DNA from 3 places in the Parabacteroides sp. AF17-28 genome. Region 1 is predicted to be linked to each of the others. Evidence: riboswitches for the same ligand, from Rfam matches in the RefSeq annotation. Region 1 holds a riboswitch; each other region holds the start of a gene.
What was found. Region 1 has a riboswitch for thiamine pyrophosphate ahead of DWW90_RS05680 (TonB-dependent receptor). Riboswitches for the same ligand answer to the same signal wherever they lie in the genome.
Positions count from the first base shown of each region.

Region 2: another riboswitch for thiamine pyrophosphate. It lies ahead of DWW90_RS15140 (sulfide-dependent adenosine diphosphate thiazole synthase); the one in region 1 lies ahead of DWW90_RS05680 (TonB-dependent receptor).
Region 3: another riboswitch for thiamine pyrophosphate. It lies ahead of thiD (bifunctional hydroxymethylpyrimidine kinase/phosphomethylpyrimidine kinase); the one in region 1 lies ahead of DWW90_RS05680 (TonB-dependent receptor).

Region 1 covers NZ_QUGV01000006.1:17,919-25,848, forward strand. Annotated here, with positions in the region: gene DWW90_RS05655 (DUF3575 domain-containing protein) at 1-456, shown strand, start outside; gene DWW90_RS05660 (DUF3868 domain-containing protein) at 465-1,931, shown strand; gene DWW90_RS05665 (hypothetical protein) at 2,049-2,393, shown strand; gene DWW90_RS05670 (thiamine diphosphokinase) at 3,283-3,912, opposite strand; gene pnuC (nicotinamide riboside transporter PnuC) at 3,896-4,507, opposite strand; gene DWW90_RS05680 (TonB-dependent receptor) at 4,511-6,730, opposite strand; TPP riboswitch at 6,812-6,913, opposite strand; gene rimP (ribosome assembly cofactor RimP) at 7,082-7,549, shown strand; gene nusA (transcription termination factor NusA) at 7,556-7,930, shown strand, end outside.
Region 2 covers NZ_QUGV01000022.1:34,700-42,629, reverse strand. Annotated here, with positions in the region: gene DWW90_RS15155 (efflux RND transporter periplasmic adaptor subunit) at 1-182, opposite strand, end outside; gene DWW90_RS15150 (DUF6769 family protein) at 288-692, opposite strand; gene DWW90_RS15145 (hypothetical protein) at 877-1,842, shown strand; gene DWW90_RS15140 (sulfide-dependent adenosine diphosphate thiazole synthase) at 1,868-2,635, opposite strand; TPP riboswitch at 2,695-2,788, opposite strand; gene DWW90_RS15135 (AAA family ATPase) at 2,807-3,451, opposite strand; gene DWW90_RS15130 (DUF86 domain-containing protein) at 3,460-3,858, opposite strand; gene DWW90_RS15125 (nucleotidyltransferase family protein) at 3,851-4,144, opposite strand; gene DWW90_RS15120 (MATE family efflux transporter) at 4,204-5,550, opposite strand; gene DWW90_RS15115 (GAF domain-containing protein) at 5,615-6,088, shown strand; gene brxL (BREX system Lon protease-like protein BrxL) at 6,111-7,930, opposite strand, start outside.
Region 3 covers NZ_QUGV01000004.1:80,337-88,266, reverse strand. Annotated here, with positions in the region: gene thiC (phosphomethylpyrimidine synthase ThiC) at 975-2,681, opposite strand; gene DWW90_RS03910 (thiamine phosphate synthase) at 2,697-3,434, opposite strand; gene DWW90_RS03905 (thiamine phosphate synthase) at 3,425-4,024, opposite strand; gene thiD (bifunctional hydroxymethylpyrimidine kinase/phosphomethylpyrimidine kinase) at 4,021-4,860, opposite strand; TPP riboswitch at 4,882-4,979, opposite strand; gene DWW90_RS03895 (DUF5686 and carboxypeptidase-like regulatory domain-containing protein) at 5,110-7,665, shown strand; gene DWW90_RS03890 (BamA/TamA family outer membrane protein) at 7,666-7,930, opposite strand, start outside.

The DNA of each region.
Region 1 (7,930 bases):
GCAACGATCAACCTCGGGGTTGAGATGGGATTGAGCAAGAAGTGGACACTGGACTTGTCCGGAAACTATAACGGATGGAAGTTCGGTGACGACACACGTTGGAAACACTGGATGATCCAACCTGAAGCCCGCTATTGGTTGTGCGAGAAGTTTAACGGTCATTTCTTTGGAGTTCATGCTCATTATGCCGATTATAATGTCGGCGGAATGAAATTCCTGAGTGATAATATGGAGAAAAATCGTTATCAAGGTAATCTCTACGGTGCCGGTCTGTCTTATGGTTACCAGTGGTTGTTGAGTAACCGTTGGAGTATGGAAGCTGTGATCGGTGTTGGTTGGGCGCATCTGGACTACGACAAATATCCGTGTGCCGTTTGTGGTGATAAAATTGCCGGAGATAAAGATTATTTCGGAGTGACGAAAGCTGCTCTTTCTATTATTTACTTTATTAAATAATCGGAGCTATGAAGAAGACAATAAAATTATATATGGCAGCCGCTTTGTTGGCTGTTATTTCGCCGGCTATCCTGGCTCAGGCCCCGGTAAAAGTAGTTTGTAACGAACTGAAACAACAAGGAAAAGAGTTGCTGATCGACGCTGTTATTACTGTAGACGGCAGCCAGATCAAGTCGCGCGAGAATCTTACGCTGACTCCTGTGCTGGAATCCGCTTCACAGAAAGAAGGTCTGCCATCCATCCTGTTGAACGGCCGGATCAGCCAGAAAGTGTATGATCGTGAGATTGCCTTGAATAACTTGCAGGACGAACCGCGTTTTTTGGTGGTACAGACTGGAAAGAGCGAAAGCGTGATTAACTATAAGATGACGATTCCTTTCGAATCATGGATGAAAGATGCCCGTTTCGTGCTGGTACCGAATATGTGCGGTTGCGGCAAGGAAGCGCAGGGCGAACCGCTGTTGATTGCCGATAAGGTCATGACACGTCCGGACAAACGCTATGAAGTGATGCCGACGCTGGCTTATATCTCTCCGGAAGCTGAAACAGTGAAACATCGTGCCGAAGTGGGTACGGCTTATCTGGATTTTCAGGTGGGACGATATGCTATTTTGCCTGATTTCCGTAACAATGCGGTCGAACTGGCTAAGATCGACAATACGATCAAGACTGTAGTGGATGATAAGAATATCACCTTGTCGGGTATCGTATTGAAAGGATATGCTTCACCCGAAGGTTCTTATAAATCCAATGCGGTGCTGGCTGAAAACCGTGTAAAAGCGTTGCGTGGTTATATTGAAAAGAAACATGATTTCAAATCGAGCTTCTTTAAGCTGGAAACTGTACCCGAGGATTGGGAAGGTTTCAAGGCTAAAGTGGAAGCCGATAATCAGGTGCCTGACCGTGATGCCGTTTTGGCTATTATCAATAGCGATAAAGACCCGGATAAGAAAGAAGCTGAATTGAGAGCTTTGAATGGCGGGGCTGCTTATCGTTATGTATTGGCCGGTATTTTCCCGTCTCTGCGCCGTTCCGAATACCGTGTTGATTATACGGTACGTGAATTTACGGTTGAAGAAGGCCGCGAGATTATCAAGACTCATCCGCAGCAGTTAAGTTTGAGTGAAATGTTTGCGGTTGCCAACAGTTACGAAATCGGCAGCAAGGATTATAATGACGTGTTCGAGATCGCTGTCCGTATGTATAGCGATGATCCGGTAGCCAATCTGAATGCCGCAAATATCGCTTTGTCAAAGAAAGATTTGAGCGCTGCACGTAATTACCTGGCAAAAGCGGGTAACAGTCCGGAAGCGATTCATGCACGTGGTGTGTTGAACCTGATGGAAGGCAACTTGAGTGAAGCCGGCAGATTGCTCGAACAGGCAAAAGCAGCCGGAGTGAAGGGTGCAGCTGCCAATTTGGACGAATTGCGCAAGAAAGAAGCCGATAATCAGCTCTTTGATAGCTTTGAGTAGTATAATTGATACTTTTACATCGCAGCGGTTGACTTATAAGCCTGTATCTTTGCGATATAATTATTGCATATAAAGAGATTGCGTATAAAAAAGATTGAGGACTTAATAAGTAAGATTATGGAACGTGTAGCAGATGTCGAAAAAGTTTTGATGAATGAGATAGACAACCAGGATGGTGTCTACTTATATCTCGAAGGTAATGCATGGTGCGCGTATGAACGTTCTGCTTATTATCTGGCAAGGTTAAATGTGCCGGTGGTACTACAGAAAGAGGTAATTCGCGACGGGTACGATGTAGTTTTGCTAAAAGCATTGTTCGCTGTAGATGATATGTGTTTGCCGCTGGCTCCTAAAACAGAGCTGAAAAAGGTGGCAGATGATAAATTACAGTTCCATGTATATGCCAATATTGATGGTTTTCCTGAATGGAAAGCTTCTCAATTAAATAGATTACCTGCATAAAAGGTATAAAGAGAACTTTATTAAACAGCCGTGAGGCTTGAATAAATACTAAGTTGTAAAATTGAGGGTGTATTTTGTCCCGAAGGCTGATCTTAGATCCCCTTCGGGACTTTTTTTGTCCGGGATAGCTCACTTTTTCTTAGTTTTGGACCTTCTGTAAATTGAAAAATATACATTAACCCCCTGTTTCGACTGTTTTTCTATTTCGTTCGAAATCTTGATCGATTTTGGATTGACTTTTTTCATGGTTTTAACCGGCTCGGATGACAACAGAGAAAATGAAGTGCCGAGCCCATACCAAAAAGCCTACAATTTGATTACCGAAAGACGAAAACACCGGCAATGTGATAAACCTTAACTCCCGGAGAATCGAATATTTGCGAGCAAAGACGAACCGCGTTCCAAATATCCTAAGGAAATTTTGGAGGCTTATTGCTGTGAGGTGCGCAGAAAATTCCCTTGAAGTAACGCTTCAGCGCTCTGAAGGTTGACTTCGTACTATATGAAGTCCGACTTCGGGGCAACAAAGTTCCGGATCAGAGCGATAAAGTCCCTCTTCATGGCGATAAGGTGCCAGATCATAGGAAAAAGCCCCTTTTTGATAGTAGAAAAGTAGATTAGCATTTGTTCGGTTTCGGATGTTTTTTTACCCTGAAAAACGCGTTTTATACAATAAGCCCTCCGCCGCAGGCTCTCTTTTGCCGTTTCGTTTCAACGAACGGTTTTTGAGCTTAGGGATGTGCCAAAACTGCCCTGTCCCCGCGCTTGACGCGGGGCCGCAATAGAACAGTCCTTATCAATCAGTTGTTTATACGGTCGGTTTTAATGCGATCCCGCGTCAAGCGCGGGAACGGGATAGTTCACTTTTTCTTAGAAATGAACTATTCGTTTACAGGGTGCGGTAGACTAAGACCTGGCTGCCGGGCGAAAGGGTGATGGTGAAGCTGTCTCCTGTCGCTTCGTTGAGAGTCCCTTGCCACCAAGCTGTCAGCTGGCGGTCGTTTATCGGCCAGCGGAGACCGGATGTTGTTATCCTGCCGCAGGGGGAGAGGGAGAAAAGGGATACTTGCTGCCCGGGGTGGCTGTCCAGCGTTGTTGTTTGCCGGATGGGGGTGAAGATGCCATAGTCCGAAAGCATTTCCACACGGTCGAACAGGGAGGCATAATCAGCCAACAGGGAAATGTTGCCCAGTGTATGGTCTTCGCGTAACCCGGTGGCTCCTAATATCAGGACCTCTTTTTCTCCGGATTGGTGGGCAAAACGGACGGATTTTGTCAGGTCGTTGATTTCCTGGTCTTCTACGATGTGGATACGGCCGGCATACAGTTCCCGGAAGCGGGGTTGAATGCTGTCCAGATCACCGACAATGGCTGTCGGGGTGATGCCTGCATCATGCAAAGCCTGTACGGCTCCGTCGCAGGCTATGATGACGGAGGCTTCGCGCAGCAGGCGGAGCGGCAAAGTGGTTTGCGGAAAATTGCCGTTTGCGATGACGACGCAATTATAAGGTGCTATCATTTGTTTTTATTCCTTTCTTTTTCCAGGTGTATAATCCGACTGCAGCCAGTATGGCATAGCAAATATATAGAAACATGGTGGGGTATAGTCCACGCAGGTAATAAAGATAGACGGATACGCAGTTGACGATGATCCAGAATATCCAATGCTCGATGATCCGGCGGGCCAGCATCCAGGTGGCGACGATCCCGACGGCAGTGGTAAACGCATCACCGGCAGGGATAGGCGAATCGGTGAAATTATGCAGGATATAATAGAGCAAGGCATAAATTGCAAGGATTGCGAGGATTATTCCCGTAAGAAGTGGGAACGTCATGTTGCGGTAGAGGATTGCTTCATTCGCCGGGGCGTTCTGATTTGTTTTTTCCTCGTTTATTGCTTTTTTACGGGTCCATTGCCAAAAGCCATATATGCTGATGGCGACATAATAGATGTTCAACCCCATGTCGGCATATATTTTTGAAAAGAAAAAGACGAACACATAGACCAGGGAGGTCAGGAAGCCGACTACCCACATGGCACGGTGCTGCCTGATCTCTAAAAGCAGATAAAGCAACCCCGTCAATACTCCGAAATATTCCAATAATTGTTCCATTGTTTAAAACTTGAATGTTACCCGGCCCATGGCATTTATCCCCGCCTGGGTGAAATAGCCGTCTTCTTTGTAACGCTCACCGTCGACCATTGCTGAGTAAACCCAGGCATTCGTCTCGTATTGCTCGTTAAATATATTGTTTATTGTGACATCAAGAGCGATTTCTTTCATAAACTTCGGCTTGAAGACATAGCCGACACGCAGATTGCTTACAAAGTAAGGATCGATGGAGCGGTCTTTGCTGGAAGTATTGTCGATATATTGGCGTCCGACAAACTGGGAGTTAAAGCTTGCACTGAGTTGTTTCCAATTGAAGTTGAACATGCTGTTGGCGATGATATCCGGTGAAAAAGCGATATTGGTCGTTCCCAGCTTATTGTGATCCTCACGCTGATAGCCCCAATCGCCGTTAGGGAGGGTTTCGTACACTTCGATGCTTTCTGTGAAATTCTTGATTTTGTTCCGGCTCAATGTCAGGTTCCCGCTCCAATCCAGCCAACGGGCGATTTCCACGCCTCCGGTCAACTCGATCCCCATGCGGTAGCTGTCTTTGATATTGGAGGTAAGGGCTTCACCGATTTCACTGATCTTACCGGTCAGGATTAATTGGTTGCTATAGTCCATGAAATAAAGGTTTGCACCGACGTGAAAACGGGAATTTCCGAAACCATAGCCTGCTTCGTAGTCGTATAAGGTTTCATGTTGCGGACGTTCGTCCGGGCCGGCCTCTGTGAAGTTGTCCCGGTTGGGTTCGCGGTTGGCTACGGAGAATGAGACGAAAGCATTGTGCCCGTCTTTTTGGAAATTAATACCCGCTTTGGGGTTGAAGAAGTTCCAGTATTTATTGATATTTACGTTGTCACCGGCTTTATCGTCACTTCCTTTGATTGTGTAGTGGATGCCTCGGTATTGCATATCCAGGTAGCCGTTCAGGTGAGGATGGAACTGGTAGTTGGCCTTTGCGTACATATTATAATCCAGCTTATTGCCGGTATTGCGGTAGTATTCATAATCAGGTTCGGGAAGGCTGTTCGATTGTTTTGCCCACATGACGCGGCCGAAATGGTTGCCGTCATAACGGTTGATAGCGGCTCCTACTGAGAATTGCAGGCGTTCGCCCCGGAAATTGGCACTGTAGATGGCTCCATAGAAATCATTTTCCAGCCATTTGCGGCGAACGAGATCGGTCTTGGTGATCGTATCGCCCTGGCTGTTGATATAAGGATTCAGTTTGTAGCTTTTAAACTTAGCGCCGCCTTTATAATCTTCATAGTAACCTGCTCCGTGTGTGTAATGGAGAGTCAGGTTCATGTTCCAGAGATCGTTTAAGCGCTGGCTGGCGGTCAGATGGTAGTTTTGCTGCCGATAGTTGTCTGTCTGGTTTTTGTAGTATTTGGTCACTCCATCCTCTTTATATTCACCGCAGGGATTGTATGTGCGGTTGGAATCCAGCATATAGGACGGAACACCGGTCCATGCCTGATAGGTTTTTTCGATACTGCCGAATGTCTGGAAACGAATCAGCGTGTTGTCTCCGTAATAGGCGGCCGATGCGAAGTAGGAATGCATATTGGCATCGGCCCGATCTATGTAGCCGTCGCTTTGGATATTGGAATAACGGGCGTCGAAAACAAAATGGTCATTGAGAAGTCCGGTACCGAACTTGACTGTATTCTTGACAGTTCCGAACGAGCCGGCTGATACCGAATATTCGGCGTAGGGCTTCAGTTCCGATTTTTGTGTCTGCATAGAGACGGTTGCACCGAATGCGGCAGCCCCATTGGTAGAAGTCCCGGCACCGCGCTGTATCTGGATATTGTCAACCGAAGAGGCGAAATCGGGCATATTCACCCAGAAGACGGTATGCGACTCCGAGTCGTTCACGGGTACTCCGTTGACTGTGATATTGATACGGTTGGCATCTGTTCCGCGAATGCGGAAACCGGAGTAACCGATACCCGTTCCGGCATCCGAAGTCATGATAACGGACGGTGATTGTAGGATCAGGTAGGGGATACCTTGTCCGTCGTTCCGTCGTTTCAGTTCGTCTTGTGTTAACTCGCTGTAGGCGACAGGCGTCCCTTTGGCGACTTTGGTTGCTGTGACAACAACTTCATCCAGTGATACGTCTTTGGAAATTTTCAGTGAATCGGCAGGTTCGACAGTTATTCCCTGCGCAGTCAGTACAGCCCATGATGAGGCTAAAATAAATACACTTTTCATCCTTTGTTTTTTTGATAACCTAAATAAAATAAACGAACGGTGAAAAGGAGTGTCGGAAGAAATATACCATGCAAGCCCGGAAGGCTTGGTTTTTCAATTCCCTACGCCGGCATTATCCGTACAGGTAATATGGGTATGTTCTCAGCCTATGGTATTGAACCATAAGCACCCCTTTTGAATTCGGGTACAAAGAAACGTAAAAAGAGGGAATCTTACAATATCTGATACGGATATGAAAGAAATAATAATATTTGTTTGAAAACTCATTGATTATTTGTATATTTGCGGGCGATTAAGCGAAGATGAGGAGGGGGCGGGCAGTCCCCTTCTTTTGTTCTTAACTGTATGTGTATGATTGAAAAGGACGTAATAAGTCAGTTGGTTGAAGAGAAATTAGCTTCTTCCGACAATTATTTGGTAGACGTAGTAATTAAACCGGGTAACCTGATTATCATAGAGATAGATAATGATGAGGGTGTTTGCATCGACGACTGTGTGGAGTTGAGCCGTTATGTGGAAGGTCACCTGGACCGGGATGCGGAAGACTTCGAGCTTGAAGTGGGTTCCGCCGGTATAACATCTCCGTTTAAAGTGCTTCGCCAGTATGTGAAAAATATAGGCAATGAAGTGGAAATGCTGCTTAAAAACGGTACGAAGTTGGCAGGTGTATTGAAATCGGCCGATGAAAACGGGGTAGTCGTAACTGTTGAAAAACAGGTAAAACCCGAAGGTGCCAAGCGTAAGGTGGCTGTACAGGAAGACCAGTCATATACATTCGATGAAATAAAATATACAAAATACTTAATAAGATTCAAGTAAAAGATTATGGCCAAGAAAGAGGAAACAATCAGTATGATTGACACACTTGCTGAGTTCAAGGAGTTGAAGAATATAGATAAGGATACGATGATCAGCGTGTTGGAAGACTCATTCCGCAACGTGATCGCTAAAATGTTCGGTACGGATGAAAATTACGACGTAATTATCAATCCTGAGAAAGGAGACTTTGAAATCTGGAGAAACCGTACGGTTGTTGCAGATGACGAACTGGAAGACTCTAACCTTCAGCTGACATTGACTGAGGCCCGTAAGATCGACGCTGATTGCGAAGTCGGCGAAGAAGTAACCGACGAAGTGCATTTTGCAGACTTCGGACGTCGTGCCATCTTGAACCTGCGTCAGACGTTAGCTTCAAAAATA
Region 2 (7,930 bases), on a different contig from region 1:
CCGGCTTCTTCATGTGCATGATCATACCCTTCGTGTTCATGGTCATGCCCCTCATGATCGTGATCATGTCCTTCTTCATGCTCGTGAGCTTCGTGTTCGTGCTCTCCGTGAGTCGCAGTATTCCCACTGCAACCCGCTAACAGGTAGGCGAAAATCACCCACACTAAATATATCTTCTTCATTCTGATAGATTTGTCTAATGTATATTCGATAATAAATAATAAGGATAGAAGGTTGCATCAAAAGCGGGAATTAACACTCTTGACACGACTTCACTCAATCATCAATTATACATAGAACGGAGGCGCACGAAGCCCTGACGCAGATATTATCCACGTATCATGCAGGGACTCGATGTAAAAGGACCGGTCTTTCTCAAATAAGAGTTTATAGAATACCGGAACAGGAGGATTTATATAGTCAAAAAGTACAAGCAAGGGGAACAGATATTGACTTGCATCTCCATCTGTCGTATGTGAAAAGATAGATGTATAGAGCGCGATGTTATGCCCGTTACAGCCGCAGTCATGCGATTGCGAACTGCCATGCCCACCATGAGCCGCTTCGGTCGACAACGATTTATAGCACGGCAACCCGTTACTATGGTGATGATGCGGCACAACGACCGACAGTAGCACCACGATACTAACAAGCAGCATCACATACTGATATATTTTCCGTTTCGCTCTCATACTTAGTGATGCAAAAATAAGAAGTTTTTCATTACTACACAATTATACATCTAAAGAATAAGGCCAATTTGACTCTCATAATTGACTTTTGATTCATTTTTATTTCATTTTTCGGAACAAAAGAGCTCTTTCTTGCGTTATAAGAGTAAATACTACATATACATATTTAATAGGGAGAAATAAAATGACAACAGATGTACTCAACAATAATCTGATAGAAGCGTTAAAAATGAAAATTCCCGATGGTTCAAATCTCGCAAATGAATTAATGGACATTTTATACATCGGGAAAGAAGCTGTCTACCGCAGATTAAGAGGCGAGGTACCTTTTACATTAGCAGAAGCAGCCACCTTATCAAAAAAATTAGGCGTTTCACTGGACCAGGTCGTCAGTGCTGGTTTTACAAATAATACCATGTTCAATCTGAACTTTTTGCATTATTCAGAACCACTAAAGACCTACTCATCTATCATCAGGCATTACACGGAAGTATTGGAAACTATAGCCGGTGATCCTGAATCCGATCTTTGCACAGCATCCAATATGATACCGCAAGCGTTTTATCTGAGATATGAATATCTTTCACGCTTCCGCCTGTTCAAATGGATGTATCAGCATGAGAAAGTAAACTGCGTTAAAAACTTCTCCGAACTTCAACTGACGGAAGAACTGGCCGATGCACAAAAAAAATTTGTCAACATCTCCCAAGAAATCGAGACGACCAATTACATATGGGATCAATTGATCTTCAAACACCTGGTCAATGATATCAAATATTTTCAGGATATACATTTAGTCACGGAAGAAGAAGTTGCAAAACTGAAAGAGGAACTTTTTCATTTGCTTGACGAACTGGAAGAGATTGCAACCATCGGCAAGTATCCGATTAGCGGAAAGAACGTTAATATCTATATTTCGAATATTGATTTCGAAGCGACTTACAGCTACGTCAGCATGAAGAATTTCGAATTCGGGATGATTCGCATCTTCTCGATCAACTCGATCTCTTCTAAAGACAAGGAGTTCTGTCAGAGCCAGCGGGAATGGATCAAATCTCTCAAACGCTTCTCGACCAACATATCGGTGAGCGGAGAAATACAACGCATCCAGTTCTTCAACGCACAACGGGAACATATCAAAATGCTCTGAAAGAGCATTTTGATAGTTGAAAGTGTTAACCGATTTTCGCACAGATAAGTTCAGCCGCTTTCTTTCCGCTCATCAGCATACCGCCGAAGATCGGTCCCATACGGAAACTACCGCTTACACCATTGGCAGCCATACCGGAAACGAACAATCCCGGATAGATTTCCTTTGTATTCTCGACAGTCGTAGATTCGCCTAACTCGACGTTCAACGAACGTTCGCCGATCACACCGCCGGTCGGAGTGTTCAATTTAATATCGTTCTTGCGGGCAACTACGCGGGCAATTTCGCAATCGTGACCTGTTCCTTCCAGAACAGCCTTTGCCATGATCGTCAGCGGGTCCACATGCATACCTTCACGGATAACCGGAGCCCAATTCACAACCACGCCGGCTACGGCGTCGTTATGGAACACAACGTCTTCTACAGAATAGCAGTTGAAAATAGTTGCACCGGCCTTCGTTGCGTTATAGATCAAGGCAGAAGTGGTGTGTACGGAGTCCATAATATAAGTACCGTTACCGGCATCCTTATAGCTAACGCCCAACTCTTTCACGATCGGCATGGCTTCTTCCTGCACGACGATGTCGTTAAACATCATGGCGCCGCCCCACATACCTCCACCGGGAGCCAGTTTACGGTCGAACAAAGCAACTTTCTTTCCGGCTTTAGCCAGGTAATAAGCGGCAACAATACCGGAAGGACCACCGCCTACAATAGCGACATCAATAGACAAATTACTCTTCAACTTCGCAAAGTAAGAGTCAATAATTCCTGTTGAAACAATCTGTTCCATACAAAATAATAATTAGAGTTTAAACATCGGGAAGCACATAGAGGTAACGCTCCCCTTTATTTAGCAATTCTACCTTTTCCCTTCACGGCATTACCCGGGCAGGTTCTATGGGTATAATCTCAGCCTGATAGTAAGGCACCCCTATGATAAGTCGGTTGCAAAGATAATAAATTATCCGAAATGCGGCGGGCGTTTATTCATTTTCCGTTCTACAAAACTTTTCATAAACTCGACTGTTTCGTCCACTCCCAACACGGAAACATCAATCGAGAAGTTATAGCTCGAGGCAACTCCCCACTCTTTATTCGTATAATAGTTATAGTAGGCAGCACGCGATTTGTCGGTTTTTGTCATCAACTCTTCCGCCTGTTCCACCGTAACATGCTGGTTTTCGATAATCCGCTGGATCCGGTTTTCTTTGTTGTTATGGATAAAGAAACTCAAACAATCCGGATCGTCGCGCAAGATATAATCGGCACATCGGCCCACAATTATGCAAGAACCTTTCTCCGCCAAGTTCCGGATCGCATCACTCTGGTAGAGGAACAAACGGTCGTTAGACAACACATCGGCATACGGAGGAAACAGCCCCATATAGGAATAGCCCATCGTAAAAGCGTATGCCAGCCCACTGGATGCCCGTTCGTCAGCCTTCTCAAAAAACTCTTCACTGAGCCCGCTCTCCTTGGCAGCAATCGCCATCAGTTGTTTGTCATAATAGGCAATACCCAGCGCCTTTGCCAACTTCTGCCCTATCTCGCGGCCACCACTGCCAAACTGCCGGCCGATGGTGAGTATGATTTTATTGTCGTCCATAATTATTTCTATTTATCTGCATTCTCTTCTAATGCATCTTTCTCTAAATCTATTATAATGCGATCAATTTCATTCTGTAATTGAGGAACATTTACTTTTACGATACGAAGAATTATTTCTGCATCCACATTAAAATACTGATGTGCAATTATATCACGCAGCCCCATCACATTCCGCCAGCTTATTGCCGGATATTTTGAGAAAAGAGATTTATGTGTATACTTATCAATATTCTTTACTGCTTCACCAATAGTAACCAACAACATACAAATACTATCCAATCTCATCATCCCATCAGGAGAATGAGTAAAATCATCAGCTGTATTTACAGGTATAGAACGAGTAACAATCGTACACAACGAATCTCTGATTTGTTTAAATAATAATAGAACTTCTTCCTTACACATATATCCCGTCCCTCTCTATATTTCTTTTTAGTAAGATATTCATATTATCACGAAGACGAATTATGTCGATCTTACAGTTCAGCAATTCTTCTAATTCGTATTTAATATTTAGAAGAATAAAGCCATCCGGCTCCTTCATCTCTACACAAACGTCCAAATCGCTATCTATATTTTGTTCATTACGGGAAACAGAACCGAATATTCCCAAACGGATAATACCATATCGTTCGGCCATCTGTTGTTTATAACAGCGAAGTAGTTCCAGATATTCTGCTCTTGTCCTCATACTTACATTGAATATTAGTTTATCTAAATAGTATGTGTTGTCACAAAGATATACATTTTTTATTTAGCACGAAACTTCCTGAACTGGTTTATTAATACAACAGCGGTCACGGCGGTAGCAGTCGCATCGGCAATCGGAATACTGATCCAGACGCCCAACGTGCCAAGCCAGGGAGGAAGAATCAGCAGGCAGGGTACGAGGAACAGCAACTGACGCGTCAACGAAAGAAAGATCGCCTTTTTCGACATCCCGATAGAAAGGAAAAAGTTCGTCGCCACCATCTGGAATCCGACAATCGGAAAAACGGCAAAGACGATATGCAAGCCTGATACAGCCGCCGCAATCAACTCCGGATAGGTTGTAAACATACGGACAATCATCGAAGGGAACAGCTGGCAAAGCAGAAAACCTGTTGTTGCCACCCCGATCGCCCACTTCATCGTCAGCTTCGTCACCTCCGTCACACGCGGATAGAGGCGGGCACCGAAATTATAACCGGCAATCGGTTGCATTCCCTGGTTGAATCCCATGATAATCATAATAAAAAGAAATATAATCCGGTTCACGATCCCGTATGCCCCGATCGCCATATCGCCCCCATGTTCTTTCAGCCCCCGATTAATCAGGATTACGATCAAACAAGCGCAAAGGTTCATCAGGAAAGGCGACAGCCCAATGTAGAGGATGCCTTTCACAATCTCATTCTTCAGTCGGAAAATGCCCTTTTTAAAATGCAAAAGTTGTGTCGGCCGGGAGAAATGGATCAATTGTCCGGTCAGGGAAATAACCTGCGAGATAACCGTTGCCCACGCCGACCCCTTGATTCCCCAGCCGAAACCGAAGATAAAGAGGGGATTCAACACACAGTTGATCACCACGGATGCCAGCGTTGCATACATAGCCATCTTCGGAAAGCCGGAAGAGCGCAGGACTGAGTTCAGTCCTAAATACATATGCGTCACCACATTCCCCATCAGGATCACTTTCATGTAATCGCGCGCATACCCGATCGTATTCTCACTCGCTCCGAAGAAATAGAGGATAGGATCGAGAAACATCATGAAAGCCAGCGTAAACGCAAGTCCCAACACCACATTCAGCACCAGCACGTTTCCCAACACCCGGTTCGCCCCCTCGTAATCCTTTTGCCCTAACTTCACAGACACCAGTGTGGAAGCCCCCACCCCGACCAGCGAACCGAAAGCGGCAGCCAGATTCATCAACGGAAAGGTCAGGGCAAGGCCCGAGATCGCTAACGCCCCGACGCCATGTCCGATAAAGATACTGTCAGCCATATTATAGAGCGAAGAGGCCGTCATGGCAATAATGGCAGGAATGGCGTATTGCGTCAGCAGCTTGCTGATCGGCTCGGTACCGAGCACTAAAGGAGAATTCTGTTTAGTCATGCTGCAAAGGTACGCAGATTTAGAAAAAAAGGTTACTTTTGTTATCTTATAAAGTATAAAAATTATGGCGGAAAATTTAGTAATCAACGACGGAAGCAAAAAAGAACAATACGAAACACTGCTTCCTCAATTGAAAGCATTGACAGTCGGTGAGACTGACGCAGTGGCAAATATGGCAAATATCGCCGCCGCTCTCCGGCAGACATTCGGTTTCTTCTGGGTCGGTTTCTACAGAGTGATAGAAGACACGTTAATATTGGGACCATTCCAAGGCCCGTTGGCTTGCACGCGCATCCGCTACGGGAAAGGCGTATGCGGCACAGCCTGGAAAGAAGCCCGCACAATCATCGTTCCGGATGTCGATAAGTTTCCCGGCCATATCGCCTGCAACTCCGCCTCCCGTTCAGAAATCGTCGTGCCGGTCATCAAAGAGGCTAAAGTCGTTGCCGTCCTGGATATAGACAGTGATGCGCTTGGCACGTTCGATGAAACGGATGCCACTTATCTTGAAAAGATTTGTGCGGAAATTGCCCCTTAGCGGGGCCCGAGCACATAAAAAATCAATTACTCTTCATATAGATCACGGTAAACTCCTTACACCTCCGATTCTCTTGCTTTGCTTGCGCCAACGCATATTTTCCAAAAGGTTCAAAAATATCTAAACCTCTCCCTAACGATATAGACCAACCATTATCTGCAACGACACTTCTATCATGGGCAGCATCAAAAGAATATTTGAATTGCACTCCATAGCTTTGCAAATCCTCTGCTATATCATCCAATACATCTATCATTTCAGGGATGCCGCTATCTTCATTTTGTGTCTTTAAAACAATATCCAGCAACTCCGGATGAATATTCGTATCAATCAGCATTTGAATAAAATCCAATAAATTACGAATCTGATAAGGCAAACGGATAAATGGATCTGTAATTGTAATTTGTTTAGCATCTTTCAAATAATCAGCAAATAGGGAACGATAACTAATACCCTTTTGATTCAAACGAATATTAATTTGTTTTTCTGGTAATTGTCCAATGCGAGGTCTTGCTTTTTTCTCAGCTACCTCTTCTTTCCTTTGATTACATTCTGTTGACAAAGAAAGCTCTTCGTCTTTTATAATTAGAGCAGGATATATCGGATTTTCAATACGTTCCAATGTTTCCACTTGCCGTGTATTTCCAGTCTTAAGTTCCAAATATTCAAATTTGGCAGGTTCTGCTTTAAATGTTTCGTCTATAATATATAACTGGTCTTTCACGCGTTTCCTTGATTCCGCGGCAAAATCAATTAACTCCAAGACCTCCTCCTCGGTATATTTTCCATTCGGATACAATAACTTAGTCATGCCAGAAAAAGTCTTCCGAATAGCCAAATGATCTCGTTCCGATAATGATCCGTCAAACTTCACATAATTAGAAATATTCCCTGAATAATCCAATTTCCGCAACTCATGCAAAATAGCAGCTATATAGTCCGTAATCAAACCATATCCTTTACTAAAAGAGTCTTTCTTCAGCATTTTAATCTCCCACCCTGGATTATATAAGTGAATACGATCCAGAAAAGCTCCCTTAATAAAAGCCACAGGAATAGACTCGAACAGATGTGAATTCTTTAACATATAAGGAACCGTATGCTTCGTATTCCCGACAAAAGCCATAGAAGCAGAAGCCTCATGAGCTCCTTTACCTCTATTAAAAGACTTATTTGCCAGATAATTCTGCATCGTGTCGATCATAACAGGATCTACCGTTTTTCCTTTCTGCTGTTCAAATTCATCCCATGCCACGACATCCCAGTATCCGACTAATCCTAATAGTTCCTTATTGCCGGAATATTTCACAAACAAGCGAGCCGATGTCACATCCCCTCCGGAGACAAGTACACCATACGGAGACAACTCCTGAAATACATGAGACTTTCCAGTCCCTTTTGGTCCCAACTCCATAAAATTGAAATTGTTCTCCACATGAGGGAGTAAACGAGCCAGAACAATCAGTTTTTCCCTCCGATTCAAAAGCTCCGGACTTAATCCCACAGTATGCATCAAAAAATCGATCCATTCTTCTGTCGTGAACATCTCTCTTTGCCGGATAAACTCATCCAGATCCACTGACGATATCTGAATCGGCTTCAAAGTATCGATCTCCCAACGGATTTTAGCAGTATCGCTACTTAAGTAATTTATCGTAACAATACACCAAACCCCATTACCCGATAACAGCTTTGGGTTATCAATCACAAACTGATCCGCGATAGGTATGCGCGACAATCCCAAATTCGCAAAAGAAGCCTCATATTGATTGGCGATACTATCATTCAGAGCCACCGTTATCTTATCGATCACCCGATACCGGCCTTTTTCCCGTATCTTGC
Region 3 (7,930 bases), on a different contig from region 1:
CACCGCAGACTCTCTTTTGCCAAACGGTTTTAGAGCTTGGGGATGTGCCAAAAGTCCTATTTATAGCGTCTGTGTCCTGGCGGGCTTGACCCGCCATCTCATACTAATCATTGTAAATCAGTGTAGTATAAGGTTGCGGGTCAAGCCCGCAATGACACGCTAAAGCGTCAACCCATTGATTGAAATCAATGGCAAAAGAGAGCCTGCGGCAGGGGGTCTTATTGTAAAAAACGCATTTTTTAGGTTCAAAAGACATCCGAAACAAAACAAATGTTAATCCGCTTTTTAGACCTTAAAAAGGAACTTTTTCCTCTTTTTTGAGCGTTTCCAGCAATTACGACCGTCCTCTTTGCCATTACGACCGTGCTAATGTGTAGTGCACTCGGCACCTCGCGAAGATTAGCACGGTCGTAATGGCGATTAGGACGGTCGTAATTGAAAAGAGGACCGTCTTTAGGGCAAAAAAGCACCTGAATTTCCTTGAGATATTTGGGACGCCGTCCGTTTTATTTTCAAATATTCGATTCTCCGGGAGTTAAGGTTTATCACATTGTCGGTGTTTCTGATTTTCAGCAATCAAATTGCACGCTTTCCGGAACGGACTGCGCACCTCGTTTTTCCTATTGTCAGAAAGGGGAGTTTAAAACGTGAAAAGAGTCAATCCAAAATCGATCAAGATTTCGGATGAAATAGAAAAACGGCAGGAAAGGGGGGATATTGTATATTTTCATCAGGTTTGCAGGAGGTTCAAAACTTGCCAGATTTGAAACAATAAATGATGATTTATCGGTAAGACGCTATGTTTGTATTACCGGACGCAGATTTCGCAGACGACGCAGAGGAACGCAGATCATTTATTGCTTTAAAAGAAAATAAGTCTGCGTTCCTCTGTGTAATCTGCGCCCGTCTGCGTCCGGTAAATACGAGCAAACACACCGTTAAATCATCATTTACCGTATCCAAAGGCGGGCTATCTACTTCCCGCAATCTTCTTTATGCAAGTCCTTACTCAGGCGCATGGCACAGAAGTTCGGGCCGCACATCGTACAGTATTCGCCATCCGTCACGGCGCTGTCCTTGTAGTATTGGAGGGCGCGTTCCGGATCGAGCGACAGGTTGAACTGGTCTTTCCAACGGAACTCGAAGCGGGCTTTGCTCAAGGCATTGTCGCGCACTTGTGCGCCGGGATGCCCTTTGGCCAGGTCGGCGGCATGGGCGGCAATCTTATAGGCGACAACACCTGTACGGACGTCTTCCTTGTCCGGCAGCCCGAGATGTTCTTTCGGGGTGACGTAGCAGATCATCGCCGTCCCGTGCCAAGCGATCTGGGCGGCTCCGATTGCGGATGTGATATGGTCGTAACCCGGTGCGATATCGGTTGTCAACGGGCCTAATGTGTAGAACGGAGCGTTGTGGCAGGCATATTGCTGTTCTTTCATATTCTCCTGTATCTTGTTCATGGGGACGTGGCCCGGTCCCTCGATGATGACCTGTACGAACTGGTCCCAGGCGATCTGTGTCAACTCGCCCATCGTATGCAGTTCGGCAAACTGGGCGGCATCATTGGCATCATAGATGGAACCCGGACGGAGACCGTCGCCGATCGAGACGGCAATATCATACATCTTCAGGATTTCGCAGATTTCGGCGAAATGGGTATAAAGGAAGTTCTCTTCATTATGAATCTGCATCCATTTGGCCATGATCGAGCCTCCGCGTGAAACGATACCGGTCAGACGCGTCTGCGTCAGTTCGACGTGTTTCTTCAGCAGGCCGGCGTGGATGGTGAAGTAGTCGACGCCTTGTTCGGCCTGTTCGATCAGCGTGTCGCGGTAAATCTCCCAACTCAGGTCTTCGATTTTTCCGTCCACTTTCTCCAAAGCCTGGTAGATAGGGACTGTTCCCATCGGCACAGGGCAATTGCGGATGATCCATTCGCGCGTCTCGTGGATGTTGTTGCCGGTGGAAAGGTCCATCAGCGTGTCGCCTCCCCATTTGCAACTCCATACGGCCTTTTCGATCTCTTCGTTGATGCCGGACGAAAGGGCGGAGTTTCCGATGTTCGTGTTGATCTTGACCAGGAACTTCCGGCCAATGATCATCGGTTCGGCTTCCGGGTGGTTGATGTTTGCCGGGATGATGGCGCGTCCGGCGGCAATCTCCTTGCGCACAAATTCCGGTGTGATATAGGATTTCAGGCCGAGGGCTTCGATTTGTTGGTTCTCGCGGATTGCCACGTATTCCATTTCGGGTGTGATCACACGCTTTTTTGCATAATACATCTGGGTGATGTTCTTGCCCGGCTTCGCCCGGTAAGGCAGATGGTGTTTCGGGAAACGGATGGCGTCCAGCGACGGGTCTGCCAAACGCTGGCGGCCGTAGTCGGAAGTCAATTCTTCCAATTGTACCAGATCCTTGCGCCCTGCATACCAGGATTCGCGGATGCGGGGAATGCCGTTCTGCGTATTGACTGTGATTTTAGCGTCCGAGAACGGACCGCTGGTGTCGTAAACGATTACGGGATTGTTCTTTTTGTGGATCAGTTCTCCGTCTTCACCACGCGTGACGGTATCCAGTATCTTGATCTTGCGCATGCCCACATTTATCTTGTGGATGCTGCCGGGAACATAGATCTTTTCCGATGAAGGATAGGTAATGCGTATTCTGTTTTTACTTGCCATTGTATTGTATGTTTTTTATATTTCTGAATCGTCCCTGCAAGGGTCCGGCTTGTGTTTGTTGATCTCCCTGATGAAACGGCGTGTTTCTTCCACCGGATCATCGGCATTGATGATCGCTCCGGAGACGGCGATACCTTCTATCCCTGTTTCCATCAAGGGGGCAATATCTTCAAACTGAATGCCTCCGATGGCAAAGATAGGAATTTCGAGACCGGCTTCCCTATATTGTTCCATGATTTTTTGATATCCTTCCAATCCTAACACGGGGCTCAGGTTCTTTTTCGTCTCGGTAAAACGGTACGGCCCCAGGCCGATGTAAGAAGCGCCTTCCCGGTCCGCCTTCAAAATATCCTCGAAGGTGTTTGCCGTTGCGCCGACAAGGAAAAGGTCGTCCAAGCCTTTTTCGATGATGATCCGCCAGGCTTCTGATACCGGCATGTCGTTTTTCCCTAAATGGACGCAATGGATACCGGCTTTGATTGCCATTTCCAGGTTGTCGTCCAGGCAGCAGACACAATCTAAACCGCCTTTGAACAGGGTGAAGTGCGAAACTTCTTTGGCGACTTCAAGGTTCAGATTGTCTTTCATGCGGAGCTGAACCCAGTTGCAACCGCCTTTGATTACCATCTTGATCTCATCCAGCTCTGTATATTTGTTTGTACGATGCGTGATGAACATAAGTCGGTTTTGGCCGGTGAAACAAGCATACCGGCCTCTGCCGGCGCAGCTCTCTAAATAATTGTCTAATTCCATGCTTGTAGTTTTTTATATTGTGTGATAATAATATCCTGTTTGTCTGTCGACGGACGTTCTCCCCAAAGCGCGCCCAACACGGCCGCTCCTCCGAAACGGAAAGGGCGGAGCAACGGGAGAGTGGCGAGGTCTATGCCGCCAAGGGCGAAAACCTTTTCGTTTATGATTCCGGCATCGGAGGCCTGTTGTAAGGTTTCCATTGCAAAACCGCTTCCGTATCCTTCTTTCGAGATGCTCCGGAAGATAGGGCTCAGGAAGAGATAGTCGAGCGACTGGTAGTGTCGGATTTCCTCGATGGAATGGCAGGAACGGCTGACCGTCCCCTTGAAGCCGGATGGCGCCAGGCTGTTACGCCGGTTCAGGTGCACGCCCCCCAAGCCGTAATCTGTTGCCAGCGAAAAGCAGTCGTGGAGCACGATTTTCGGATAGTGGACGGTCGGTATCTTATCCAGCAGTCGGCGCAGTTCGTCAATCTTTCCTTCCGGCTTACGCAGGTGGAGAGATTGCATTCCTTCTTCAAAAAGCCGGGTGAGAATGATGTTTTCTCCCGGAAAGAAGCCCGGTGTCGTGATTACAATCAGCTTTTTCATGCTTTTATTTTTATCAACGGAACGGGAGCGAACAGATGGTTCATAGGTCCATGCCCGTGTCCGGTTTGCACATCGGCACCGGCCTCGAGAGCGGCTGTTACGTACTCTTTTGCCAAGCTTACGGCATCCGGCAATTCTTTTCCCAAAGCCATATAAGCAGCAATTGCGGAAGACAGTGTGCATCCCGTGCCATGCGTGTTTTGTGTCTGAACAGCCGGGACAACCAGTCGGAGAGGGGCTGCATCCTTCGTGAACAGGATATCGGCCCTTTCGCTTCCCTCCAGATGGCCGCCTTTCATCAGGACGGAACGGCATCCCCGGGCTAAAAGCTCTTGAGCGGCTTTTTCCATCTCTTCTTCATTCCGTATCGGCATGCCTGACAGGAAAGCAGCTTCGTCTATATTCGGAGTCACTAACATGACCTTAGGGAACAATTCGTTTACAATGACTTCGATCGTCTCGTCTTCCATCAGCTTGCTGCCGCTTGTCGAAATCATGACAGGGTCGAGAATTACTTTTGAAAGCGAAAAACGGTCGATCGCACAGGCTACAATCCTGGCAGCTTCCCGGTTATGCAACATCCCGATTTTTACGGCATCGACCGTTATATCCTCGAATACGGCATTTATCTGTCCTTCCACTATTTCCGGCGAAACAGCCTGTATCCCCCTTACACCCGTTGTATTCTGGGCGGTAATGGATGTTATTACAGAAGCTCCGAATACGCCTAATGCTGAAAATGTCTTCAGGTCCGCCTGTATTCCTGCACCGCCGCCGCTGTCTGAGCCGGCAATTGTGAGTGCTACCGGATAGCGAAACATTGTGTTTGTTTTCATTTATATATAAAAAAGGAGGGAAAAGCCTTGTCTGTTTTTTCCTACGGCGGCATTACCCGCATCAGGTTCACAGGGTATAATCTCAGCCCGTTTACAGTATGGCACCCCTTTCAACAGGCAAAGGTAGAAAGAATTTTTTTCAATTGGAAGATTATGTGCACGTTTTGGAACACTCTGTAAAAATAAACTGTTATACTTTTGCAGCGTTTAATTAGGGATAAAGTAAAAATCTAAGGATAGAAAATTGTGATGGGGAAAAAGATTGTTTTTTTGCTGGCATCCTTATTTGTGGTATGGATAGCAAATGGACAGAATACGATAATAAAAGGAATAGTGACCGACTCGATTACTGGGGAAGGATTACCTTATGTATCTCTTATATTCAAAGGAACGACGATAGGAACGGCAACTGACGGGGACGGGAATTTCACATTCTCTACTCCGAATGCCAACAGAACCTTGGTTGTTTCCTATCTGGGATATGATACAAAAGAAGTGGGAGTCACTCCGGGCAGGACCAATAATCTGAAAATACAATTAGCGCCGAACGGAATCGCGTTGAATGAGGTCGTTGTCAAGCCGAAAAAGGAGAAATACAGCAAAAAGGAGAATCCGGCTGTGACCTTTGTAAAACAGGTGATTGCTTCACGTGAAAGCAATGACCCTCGTAATCATGACTATTTTCAATACGATCAGTATGAGAAGATGGTCTTTGCGATGAACGATTTCCATCCTAAACCTAAAAAAGACGGAAAGCCGGGCAAGTTTGATTTCCTGGTTGATTTTGTCGATACACTTGATGTCGGTACGACTATTCTACCGGTTTCGGAAAGGGAAAAGGTCGAAACGGTATATTATCGCAAAGAGCCGAAGTCGGAAAAACGGGTTGTCAAAGGCAGCAAAGCATCCGGTGTGGATGAAATATTCTCCCGCGACGGTATCCAGCAGTTCCTGAACGAGGTTTTCCGGGAAGTCGATATCTTTAAAAACGATATTCCTTTGTTTCTGCAACGGTTTGTAAGCCCGCTTTCCACAATCGGACCGAACTATTACAAATATTATCTGCTCGACACGTTGGAGGTGAACGGGCGGAACTGCGTTGATCTGGGGTTTGTCCCCTTCAATTCGGAGACATTCGGTTTTACCGGGCATCTGTTTGTCACGCTCGACTCCACGTTCTTTGTGCAGAAAGCGATCCTTAACGTTCCCAAAGATATCAACTTGAACTTCGTATCCGGAATGACAATCGAACAGACGTTCGAACGTACGCCGGACAGTACCCGTATCATTACGAAAGACGATATCAATGTCAATTTCAAGTTAAGCGAAAAGTCTAAAGGAATGTATGCGCGGCGCCTGAATGTTTACAGCAACCAGTCGTTTGAGGAGCCGGATGCCGAACAGGCCCAGGTGTTCAAGGAGAGTGCGCCTGTTATTACGCTGAAAGAAGCGTATCGGCAGACGGATGAATTCTGGATAAGCAACCGTCCGGAAGAGGGGATTAAGAAGAATCCCAATTCCGTCGAGAAGCTGATGGCAAAATTCCGCTCCGTTCCGATCTTTTACATAACGGAACAGGTCGTATCGATCCTCGTTTCCGGTTATATCCCGACCAATAAGGACCCGTTGAAAAGTAAATTCGAGTTTGGTCCGATGAATACGGCGATCAGTGGTAATGCGATCGAAGGAGCCCGCTTCCGTGTGGGAGGAACAACGACGACGGCATTCAGTAAAAACTTGTTCTTTGACGGCTATATGGCGTATGGGACAAAAGATGAAAAACTGAAATATGACGCTCTTGTCGAATATTCGTTCAACGACCGTAAGGAATATCGTAAGGAGTTCCCGTTGAACTCGATCCGTCTGGAATACATGTACGACATCAACCAGTTGGGACAGCAATATATGTATGCCAGCAAAGATAATATGTTCCTGGCGTGGAAACGTCAGAAAGATACGCGTGCCACTTATTTGCGGCAGGCCGAGTTGACTTACTATCATGAGCATTATAATGGTTTGGCTTATGGGGCTGTTGTCCGTAACCGCCGTGAATATGCTACCGAGTATGCTGTATTCGACCGTATTGGTCCGGATGGGATTATAACACCCACTAAGAGTTATGACATGACGGAGTTGGAACTGAAATTCCGTTATGCAAAGGATGAGAAGTTCTATCAGACGCGTAACCTTCGTTACCCGATTACTTTCGATGCGCTGATCTTCAATTTCAGCCATGTGATGGCGAAGAAAAACCTGTTGGGGTCGTCGTACGATTACCAGCGTACGGATATCGGCATTCAGAAACGTTTCTGGTTCTCGGCTTTCGGTTATATCGATATTATAACCAAAGCGGGAAAAGTCTGGAACAAAGTACCTTATCCATTGTTGATCTTGCCGAATGCCAACCTTTCTTATACGATCCAGCCGGAGTCATATACGAATATGAACGCGATGGAGTTTATCAACGATGAATATGCTTCCTGGGATTTAACTTATTACATGAATGGTAACCTGTTGAACCGCATACCGATGATAAAGAAGTTGAAATGGAGGGAAGTTTTCTGTTTCCGCGGCTTGTGGGGACATCTGACTGAAAAGAATAATCCGATGAATGGTGGAGACGGCTTATATCTCTTCCCCGACGATACTTATACATTGGGAAAAGCGCCTTATATGGAAGCCAGTGTCGGTGTGGAAAACATCTTAAAGTTCCTTCGTCTGGATTATGTCTGGCGTCTGAACTATCGTGATAATCCGGGTATCCAGACGAAGGGCGTTCGTTTTATGATGCGACTGTCGTTCTGATCAGAATGCTTCCGTCATATTCATATAGACCTGCATACCCGGTTGTCCGGGCTCTTTGCCGATATCCAGCCTGAAATTCTTTCCCGGCTGCATCTGGAAACGGAGTCCGGCTCCGAAATTGAATTTCCACTTGTTCCAGTCAAAAGGAGTTTCTCCGATCGTCCCGGTTCCGGCCCAGGCTACAAAACCGCATTTCGCCCAGAAGTTGCCGCTTTTGTACTTTGCCGGTGAACCGAACATATGGCGATATTCGACAATTCCGTAA